DNA from 3 places in the Methylobacterium sp. AC832 genome. Region 1 is predicted to be linked to each of the others. Evidence: predicted binding sites of a transcription regulator. Region 1 holds the regulator's gene; each other region holds the start of a gene.
What was found. Region 1 encodes PhoB, which activates phosphate uptake and scavenging genes when phosphate is short. Its sites were predicted from a motif close to TGTCATNNANCTGTCAT; they were not measured.

Region 1 (3,256 bases):
GCTGCCAGGGGCGGCCTCGGTCGAGGAGTGCGAGCATGCCCAACCACATCGTCAGTTCCTACGACACGGAACTGGAAAACCTGCGCCGCTCGATTTCCGAGATGGGCGGGATCGCCGAGAAGATGATGACCGATTCCGGCAATGCCCTGGTGCGCCGGGACGTGCCCCTGGCCCACGCTGTCATCGCCGCCGACAAGCGTCTCGACGCGATCCAGCACGAGGTCGAGGAGAGGGCGATCCTGCTCATCGCCAAGCGCCAGCCGCTGTCCATCGACCTGCGCGAGACGGTATCGGCGATCCGCGTCTCGAACGATCTCGAGCGGATCGGCGACCTGTCCAAGAACGTCGCCAAGCGCGTGGTCGCCATCGCCGATCAGATCCAGCCGCAGAAGATCGTCATCGGCGTCCAGCATATGGGCGATCTGGTGCAGGAGCAGCTGAAGGACGTCCTCGACGCCTATGGCAGCCAAGACGTGAAGGCCGCCCTCGACGTCTGGGAGCGCGACGATTCCATCGACGCCCTCTACAACTCGCTCTTCCGCGAGCTGCTGACCTACATGATGGAAGATCCGCGCAACATCTCGTTCTGCACGCATCTCCTGTTCTGCGCCAAGAACATCGAGCGGATCGGCGATCACACCACCAACATCGCCGAGACGATCCATTATCTCGTCACCGGCACGAACGAGCTCGCCGAGCGGGACCGCCCGAAGAACGACGCGTCGAACTACGCCACCGTGTCGATGCCCGCCAGCGCCTGATCGCTGCCCCTGCCGGCCGCTCCAGCACACGCTCGGCGCGGCCGTCGCATCCATCCGGGACGGTCGCCATCACCCTGAAAACATCCGCATGAACACGCGCATCCTGATCGTCGAGGACGAGGAGGCCCTCACTCTCCTCCTCCGCTACAACCTGGAAGCGGAGGGCTTCGTCGTCGATTCCGCCGCGCGGGGCGACGAGGCCGATCTGCGCCTTCAGGAGCAGGTTCCCGATCTCGTCCTGCTCGATTGGATGATGCCCGGCCTGTCCGGCATCGAGCTGTGCCGCCGCATCCGCGCACGGCGGGAGACCGAGCGGCTGCCGGTGATCATGCTGACGGCGCGAGGCGAGGAGGGCGACCGCATCCGCGGCCTCGGAACCGGCGCCGACGATTACATCGTCAAGCCGTTCTCGGTGCCCGAGCTCCTCGCGCGGGTGCGTGCGCTCCTGCGGCGGGCCAAGCCGACCCACGTGTCGGACCTGCTGGTGGCCGGCAATATCGAACTCGACCGGGTCAGCCACCGCATCCGGCGGCAGGGCCGCGAGATCCATCTCGGGCCCACCGAGTTCAAGCTCCTCGAATTCCTGATGCAGAGCCCCGGCCGCGTGTTCTCGCGCGAGCAGCTGCTCGACGGGGTCTGGGGCCACGACGTCTATATCGACGAGCGCACGGTGGACGTCCATGTGGGCCGCCTGCGCAAGGCGATCAACCGCCCGCGCCAGAGCGACCCGATCCGCACCGTGCGGGGCTCCGGCTATTCCTTCGACGAGATGTTCTCCACGGACGAGTGAGGCCACGGCCGGCTTTGCGCCGCTCCGTCCGGAACGAGCGTCCCCATCGTGACGATGGCGGGGCGCCTTGCCTCCGGGCGATACTCGCGAACCGATGCCATTCCGGCCGCCACGAGATAGCGCGTTCGATCTCGGACGTCTGTCCGTTCCGGCATGTGCTCGCCCCAGGGGGGCTCAGGCATTCACCCATCTGGCGGGCAGCATGAGTCCCCCTCTTTTTCCAGGGGACGGGTGGCGGTCGCGCCTGTCGAATCTTCCTGGATAGAGGGAACAGCCGTCGGGCAGATGTCTGAATCCGTCAGACCTAGAGCTGCACCCGACCACGTTGGGTCGGGTGCAGCTCTAGGCCTTTGTTTTGCCGCGCTCTTTTTCGCCGAACCGGCATCCACTTCGGCGGTGAGCGCTCTAGGGGCGGAAATCCGACGTTCGGTGCCCGCTGCCGGGTCCGCTTTCGACCCGACGTCGACGGATCCTGCGGCCGCCGCCATCCGCTGAGAGCGGACATTGATCATGGGCGGAAACGACCGCTCCACTATGCGGATTATCCGCTTTCGACGTCGCGACGTCACCTTGTCAGGTGACGTCGGGCTTCAGCACCCGCGTGTCATACCAACCGAGACGGCGGTCATCGGCGGATCGCAAGGTGAGTTGAGCGACCGGAGCCCCGACTTCACGATCGACCAAGCGAGACCGGCGATCGGTCGGCTCATAAAGATGAGCCTCCCCCCATTGTCGAAGCGCGACGATGACGAGGAACAGGCCGCGCCCCTTCTCCGTCAGGACGTATCCCCGGTAGGCGGTCCCGTCCGAGGCGGGCGCCGTCTCCAGAATTCCCCGTTCGGTCAGGTCGCGAAGGCGGGTCGCCAACATACCCTTAGCGATGCCGAGACCAGTCTGGAACTCACTGAAGCGCCGCACACCGTCGAAAGCATCGCGGATGATGAGGAGCGACCACCAGTCGCCAATGACATCGAGCGCGCGCGCAACCGGGCACCCGGCGTTCCAGAGGCTGACGCGCTTTGCCACGAAGGTACGCTCCCGTTCCAAACTAGTCTCAATTTAGAACTGGAATGGGCCGGTCACAAGTGGTCTCAAAATAAAACCAGATTGGATGTCATCGACAGGACCGCCATGCCGCACGGAAAAGATGAGCGAACCTCCACCGAGCCGGAGGGGGCCTTACCCAGGACGACGATCCTGATTTTCGCTGTCGCCGCCGGCTTGAGCGTCGCCAACATCTACTACGCCCAGCCCCTGCTCGATGCGATGGCGTGGGAGTTCGGCATCTCGCCTGCCGCGATCGGGCTCGTGGTGACCCTGACCCAGGTCGGCTATGGGCTGGGCTTGATCTTCATCGTGCCGCTCGGCGATCTCATCGACCGCCGTCGCCTCATCCTCGGCCAGGGGCTTCTGTCGGTGCTCGCGCTGGTGGCGGTGGCCACGGCCAAGTCCGGAGCGATCCTGTTCGCCGGCATGGCGGCGGTTGGGTTGCTCGCCGTCGTGGTTCAGGTTCTGGTCGCATTCGCCGCGACGCTCGCGACACCGACCGAACGAGGTCGCGTGGTCGGTACGGTCACGAGCGGCATCGTGATCGGCATCCTGGCGGCGCGCTTCGCGGCCGGGATACTGGCCGATATCGGTGGCTGGCGAGCGGTCTATCTGGTCTCCGCGATCCTGTCGCTCGCCCTCGTCGGCCTGCTCGTGC
Region 2 (3,256 bases), on a different contig from region 1:
AGGAGCGTGCCGGCATCGACGTCTCGACCAAGGGCGCCGTGCGCGACGCCGTGGACGAGGCTCTCGATCTTCTCGATACCGGCAAGGCCCGCGTGGCCGAAAAGGTCGGCGAGGAATGGCAGGTCAACCAGTGGCTCAAGAAGGCGGTGCTGCTGTCCTTCCGCCTCAACGACATGGAGATCATCCATGGCGGACCCGATGGCGCCAATTGGTGGGACAAGGTGCCATCGAAGTTCGAGGGCTGGAAGAAGAAGCATTTTCGTGAGGCCGGTTTCCGGGCCGTGCCGGGCTGCTTCGTGCGCCGTGGCTCCTACATCGCGCCGGGCGCGGTGCTGATGCCCTCCTTCATCAATCTCGGCGCCCATGTGGGTGAGGGCACGATGGTCGACACCTGGGTGACGATCGGCTCCTGCGCGCAGGTGGGGAAGAACTGCCACATCTCCGGCGGCGCCGGCATCGCAGGCGTACTCGAGCCGCTCCAGGCCAACCCGGTCATCATCGAAGACAATTGCTTCATCGGCGCCCGCGCCGAGGTGGCCGAGGGCGTGATCGTCGGTGAGGGCAGCGTGCTCTCCATGGGCGTCTATATCGGCGCGTCGACGAAGATCATCGACCGGTCCACGGGCGAGGTCATGTATGGCCGCGTGCCGCCCTATTCGGTGGTGGTCTCGGGCACGACGCCCGGCAAGGACCTGCCCGACGGCACGCCCGGCCCCGGCCTCTACTGCGCCGTCATCGTCAAGCGCGTCGATGCCGGCACCCGCTCCAAGACCGCCATCAACGAGCTGCTCCGGACCTGAGACCCGTACGCATTCGACGCGGATCGGCACTCCCCTCTTTCCCGTCGAGGAAAGAGGGGAGGCGGACGCTCGTCCTCGGCCCTGGCGCGACACCGAGCCGGCCTATGCGGCAGCGACCGGCGCGTTAGATCTCCAATCCGATGCAGACCGTCCCGGATGAGGCGTTGCCAACGATGATCGAGCCTGCCCACTCCACCCGTGGCTTTCAGCTCTACGTGCTGGAGCGCAAGGTCCCTACGCCGTGCGACATCGTCGGGAGCGGCCCGGCCGCTCTGCTCCTGCCCGCCCTGTCGTCGATCTCAGCACGGGCGGAGATGCGGCCCCTGGCCAAGATCCTGGGCCACGACTACCGTTGCCTCATTCCCGACTGGCCCGGCTTCGGCAACCATCCGCGATCCCGCATCGCCATGGAGCCGGAGACTTTCCATGCCTTCATGGATTCGCTGATCGCAGCCGTGCCGGGCCCCTACGCCATCGGCATCGCGGCGGGTCATGCGGCCCCTTATCTCGTGGCAGCCGCCCAACGGCATCCAGGCCAGTTCGACCAGCTCGCTCTCGTCGCTCCCACATGGCGTGGACCGCTGCCCACCGCGCTCGGCGACGCGCGCCGTGGCTGGCTCTCGGGGATCCGCAAGGCCATCGAGCTTCCGCTTCTCGGCGAGGCGCTCTACCGCATCAATATCAGTCCCCCGGTGATCGGCCGGATGATGCGCGCGCATGTCTATGCCGATCCGGACCACGTCACACCGGGCATCATCGCCGACAAACATGCCGTGACGCTCCAGCCGGGTGGCCGTTTCGGCACGGCGGCCTTCGTCACCGGAGGGCTCGACCCGTTCAAGGCTCGCAAGGACTTCCTGGCCCTGTTCGAAGCCGAAGGGCTTCCGCCGATCCTGGTCCTGCGTCCCGAACGCGCCCCGCGCCGGTCCGGCGCCGAGATGGACGCCCTCATCGCCGCCGGCCATGTGGCCAAGGCTTCGGTTCCGGGGGCCCTCAGCCCGCACGAGGAATATCCGTGGGAGGTCGCCGCCGCGATCCGCGCGGGCATCCGTTAGGGGGATCCCGCGGCCGTTGAGGGACACATTCGTTACGGAATGGCGAAATGTCATGCGTTTCGAGTGCCATACGAGTGTCGTTCAGGAACCCTATGGCTCTCCTATCGCTTGCCATTCCCGACGCATTTCACCCTGAGCCGCTGCCATGTCTCCTCTGCTTCCCGCTCTCGCGTCGCTTGCCTTCACGTCCTGCGCCTTCATGGCGGCTCCCGTCATGGCGCAGGCGCCCACGCCGAACCCCGCCGACACCAAAGCCACGAGCGGAAAGCCTCGTTCGGCACCGGCCGTCGCAGCGACACCGTTGACGCCGGGGATGCCGGCACGCACGCCCTATCTGTCCGACGCCACAGCACCCGATACAGTCGCGATCCTGCCTCCGCCCCCGCGGGGTCAATCGGCTGCCGAAACGGCGGATAAGACCATCTTCTCGGCGACCCGCGCCCTGAAGGGTAGCGCGCGCTGGGAACTCGCCACGGCGGATGTGGCGGACGGCCCCTCGGCCATCCTCGATGATTTCGCCTGCGTACTCGGGCGCAAGATCGATCAGTCCCGCTCGCCGGCCCTGATGATGCTGCTCGAACGCACTCGCCTCGATATCAGCCGGGCCACCCGCCCACTCAAGGAACATTACCGTCGCCTGCGTCCCTTCGTCGGCAACGACGCGGAGATCTGCGTGGCGCGGACCCGCGAACTCGGAGACGCGTTCAGCTTCCCCTCGAGTCACGCGACTCAAGGCTGGGCCTACGCATCCATCCTCGCGGCCCTGGTTCCGGAGAAGGCCACACAGTTCTTCCTGCGCGGCAAGGCTTACGGTGAGAACCGCATCGTTTGCGGCGTGCATTGGGCCAGCGACGTGGAGGCCGGACGCACCACGGCCAGCGTCGTCATCAGCGCGCTCCAGGGCGATGCGGGCTTCCGGGCCGATCTCGAAAAGGCACGGGTGGAGATCGGCAAGAACCTCTCGCAAGAAGGCTTGCCACCGGACGCGGCAATCTGTGCCCGCGAGACCTCGGCCCTACGCGAGCCGATCCTGTAGGCGGTCACGAAGACGCGTCAGCGACCTGCGACGTTGGCCGCTGACCGTCAGCCGGCTGCGTAGGCAAGCGAGGAAGTTTCAGCCCATCCGCCAAGACCGATCGATGATCGAACGAAGAAAGGCCCGACCGTTATCCCGGTCGGGCCTTTCTTCGTTTTCCCGTGAAACGGAAGGGGAGGGGCTTTGCCTCTACCCCGCGCTGGTCTTGCCGCGCTTCCGGCGCCGGGCGAGGAGATTGAGCCCCTCGACGCCGGCCGAGAAGGCCATGGCGGTGTAGATATAGCCCTTCGGCACATGGGCGCCGAAACCTTCCGCGATCAGCGTCATGCCGATCATGATGAGGAAGCCGAGAGCCAGCATCACCA
Region 3 (3,256 bases), on a different contig from region 1:
GGAGGCGAGGTCACGCTCGAGGGATGGGGTCGATACCATCGTACCGCTCGCTGCGCCGTGGAAACGCCGCAGCCAGGCGTAGCTCCAACTCTCCGGAACGGGCGCGCGGGCGGCGAGATATTCGGGAAAGCGCGTGTGGTAGCTCGTGGTGAACGGGCGGCCATGCGAGAGGCAATAGCGGCGTGTCGCGTAGCCGACGGTCCCCTCGGTCGCCACATGAACATGGGTCGGCGCAAGATCGGCCCAGAGGCGTGCGACCTTGCCCTTCGTGGCATAGGAAAGCCGTATCTCGGGATATCCCGGAAGCGGCACCGAAGCGAAATCCTGATGGGTCAGGAACACCGTCTCGAACCCGAGCTCGCGGCCGGCGCTGGCCATGTTCTCGAGCGAACGGACCACCCCGTTGACCTGCGGGTGCCAAGCATCGGTGGCGATCAGCAGCCTCACGCGACCGCCCTTGCCGGATTCGAGAGGACCGCGCCTCGTTCCGCCTCTTCGGCGGCAGCGCGTGCCCGCAGCACGCTCGGGTAATGCAGCACCTCCATGGTGCCATCGTAATGCTCGACGATGGCGGTGCAGGATTCCACCCAATCCCCGGTGTTCAGATAGGTCAGCCCGGCGATCTGGCGGTGAGCGGCATGGTGGATATGTCCGCAGATGACGCCGTCGGCGCCCACGCGCTTCGCCTCCGCGCTCAAAAGCTCCTCGAACTTTCCGATGAAATTGACGGCGTTCTTCACCTTCAGCTTCGCCCAGGCCGAGAGTGACCAGTAGGCGAGGCCGAGGCGGCGCCGGATCGTGTTCAGATGCGTGTTGATGAAGAGCGCGAACGTGTAGGCTCCGTCGCCCAGGAAGGCGATCCATTTGGCATGCCGAACGACCATGTCGAACTGGTCGCCGTGGATGACGAGGTAGCGCTTGCCGTCTGCCGCAACGTGGATCCGGTCGTCCACCACCTCGATCCCACCGAACGTCATGCCGAGATAATCTCTCAGGAATTCGTCGTGGTTGCCGGGGATGTAGATCAACGTCGAGCCCTTGCGCACTTTGCGCAACAGCTTCTGCACCACGTCGTTGTGGCTCTGCGGCCAGAACCAGCCCGATTTGAGCTGCCAGCCGTCGACGATATCGCCGACGAGGTAGATCTCATCGGCGTCGTAATCCCGCAGGAATTCCAGCAGTAACCCTGCCTGACAGCCCTTCGTGCCCAGATGCATATCGGACAGGAAGAGCGTCCTCACGCGGATCGTCTTCTCTGTATCTTCGCCCACGACCCACTCCGAATGGCTTCGGTGCGTTGAGCCAAACCGGATTCCCGTATCAGTTTGATGACGCGACCTCTGCTCGCTTCGCAGCGGACCCCTTTCAAGCAAGGCGCAGAGATGCTGCGTTGCTCCACAAATTTTTTGAGTGGCGACGAAGTTTTTTGCATTTTCCTTCGACCGCGAACCTCGGCATAGTCAGGTCCAAGGTGACCCACCGGATCGCGCTGGAAAGCGTGTGTCCGGAGCCCGCACGAGGCAAAATCAAGGTCGCCGACGAGGTGAGAAACGACGTCCACGGCCATGGGAGTGTGCGAACACCGCGCGCCCCGGCCAACGGAGAGAGGCTTGATTCAGTCGAAGGCGGTTGCGTCGAGCATTCCGGATCTCGCGGGCATCGAAGATGCCTCGGGGCTGGCCTCACGCCACCCGTCGATTGACGCGGACCATGCCATCGCATCCGGCCGGAAAAACGTGAGCCGGGCGTTCGGCAACGTTGTCGTATCCTCATCCAAAGCTTAGGAACCGCACTGGCGTCGACCCAAGCCGGATCGCGACCTTAGACCACCGTATTCGAACCCAGCGTCGTGCGCTGCGTGCACGCGAACCAAAGAAGAACCGGAGACACAACATGGCGGCAACGAGACGACCGGGTCGGAATCATCTGTTCGTTCCGGGCCCGACGAACATTCCTGACCGCGTTCAGCGGGCGATGATCGTCCCCTCGGAAGATCACCGTTCGGTCGATTTCCCGACGCTGACCAAGCCCCTGTTCGAAGAGACCAAGGCGGTCTTCGGCTCCACCGAAGGCACCATCTTCCTGTTCCCCGCGTCCGGCACCGGCATCTGGGAATCCGCGCTGACGAACACGCTGCACCGTGGCGACAAGGTTCTGACCTCGCGCTTCGGCCAGTTCAGCCACCTCTGGATCGACATGGCCCAGCGCCTCGGCCTGAACGTGATCGTTCAGGAAGAAGAGTGGGGCACGGGTGCGAACCCGCAGCGGATCGAGGAGGCGCTGCGCGCCGACACGAACCACGAGATCAAGGCCGTCATGACGGTCCATAACGAGACCGCCACCGGCGTCACCAGCGACATCGGTGCCGTGCGTAAGGCGATCGACGCGGCCGGCCACCCGGCACTTCTCTTCGTCGATGGCGTGTCCTCGATCGGCTCGCTGCCGTTCTACGCCGACGAGTGGAAGGTCGATTGCGCCATCGCGGGCTCGCAGAAGGGCCTGATGCTCCCCGCCGGCCTCGGCGTGATCTGCGTCAGCCAGAAGGCTTTGAAGGCTGCCGAGTCGTCGTCGGGTCCGAACGATCGCCTCGCGCATGTCTACTTCGACTGGGCCGACCACCAGAAGCAGAACGGCGCCGGCTACTTCCCCTACACCCCCGCTTTGCCGCTTCTCTACGGCCTGCGCGAGGCACTCGCCTGCCTGCGGGAAGAAGGTCTCGAGAACGTCTACCACCGCCATGCCGTGCTCGCCGAGGCGACCCGTCAGGCCGTGGCGGCCTGGGGTCTCAAGACCTGCGCCAAGGAAGCCAAGTGGAACTCCGACACGGTGACCGCGATCCTCGTTCCCGAAGGCGTCGATGCCGCCGCGATCATCAAGCACGCCTTCGTGCGCTACAACCTCGCCCTCGGCGCTGGTCTGAGCCAGGTGGCCGGCAAGGTGTTCCGTATCGGCCACGTGGGTGACCTGAACGAGCTCTCGCTCCTCGGCGCCATCGCGGGCGCGGAAATGGCCATGCTCGACAACGGCGTGAAGGTGCAGCCGGGCTCCGGCGTCGCCGCTGCCTCCAGCTACCTGCGCGAAAACCCGCTCGCGAAGTCCTGATCACCGTGATTTCCCGGGGCCGGCCTCTCGCCGGCCTCGGGGCATCGTCTATAGAAGTGTGTATCGCGTAACGTCGCGCTTGGCGCGGAACGTCGCTTGAGGGTTCCAATGGCGCACAAAATCGTCTTCCTCGACCGTGAATCCCTCGATGCCA

Region 2: AC0IXR_RS16530 (acid phosphatase) is a predicted target of PhoB. The motif match lies at 1,920-1,936, and genes of this name have one in related genera.
Region 3: AC0IXR_RS06495 (UDP-2,3-diacylglucosamine diphosphatase) is a predicted target of PhoB. The motif match lies at 1,318-1,334, and genes of this name have one in related genera.

What each region holds. Positions count from the first base shown of each region.
Region 1 is NZ_CEEDMV010000009.1:118,916-122,171, reverse strand. Features, by position in the region: gene phoU (phosphate signaling complex protein PhoU) at 36-761, shown strand; gene phoB (phosphate regulon transcriptional regulator PhoB) at 850-1,551, shown strand; gene AC0IXR_RS22415 (winged helix-turn-helix transcriptional regulator) at 2,125-2,577, opposite strand; gene AC0IXR_RS22410 (MFS transporter) at 2,683-3,256, shown strand, end outside.
Region 2 is NZ_CEEDMV010000004.1:401,120-404,375, reverse strand. Features, by position in the region: gene dapD (2,3,4,5-tetrahydropyridine-2,6-dicarboxylate N-succinyltransferase) at 1-800, shown strand, start outside; gene AC0IXR_RS16535 (alpha/beta fold hydrolase) at 974-1,855, shown strand; gene AC0IXR_RS16530 (acid phosphatase) at 2,001-2,891, shown strand; gene AC0IXR_RS16525 (TerC family protein) at 3,081-3,256, opposite strand, start outside.
Region 3 is NZ_CEEDMV010000001.1:1,395,484-1,398,739, forward strand. Features, by position in the region: gene AC0IXR_RS06490 (glycosyltransferase family 4 protein) at 1-447, opposite strand, end outside; gene AC0IXR_RS06495 (UDP-2,3-diacylglucosamine diphosphatase) at 444-1,271, opposite strand; gene AC0IXR_RS06500 (hypothetical protein) at 1,611-1,784, shown strand; gene AC0IXR_RS06505 (aminotransferase class V-fold PLP-dependent enzyme) at 1,894-3,102, shown strand; gene AC0IXR_RS06510 (D-2-hydroxyacid dehydrogenase) at 3,211-3,256, shown strand, end outside.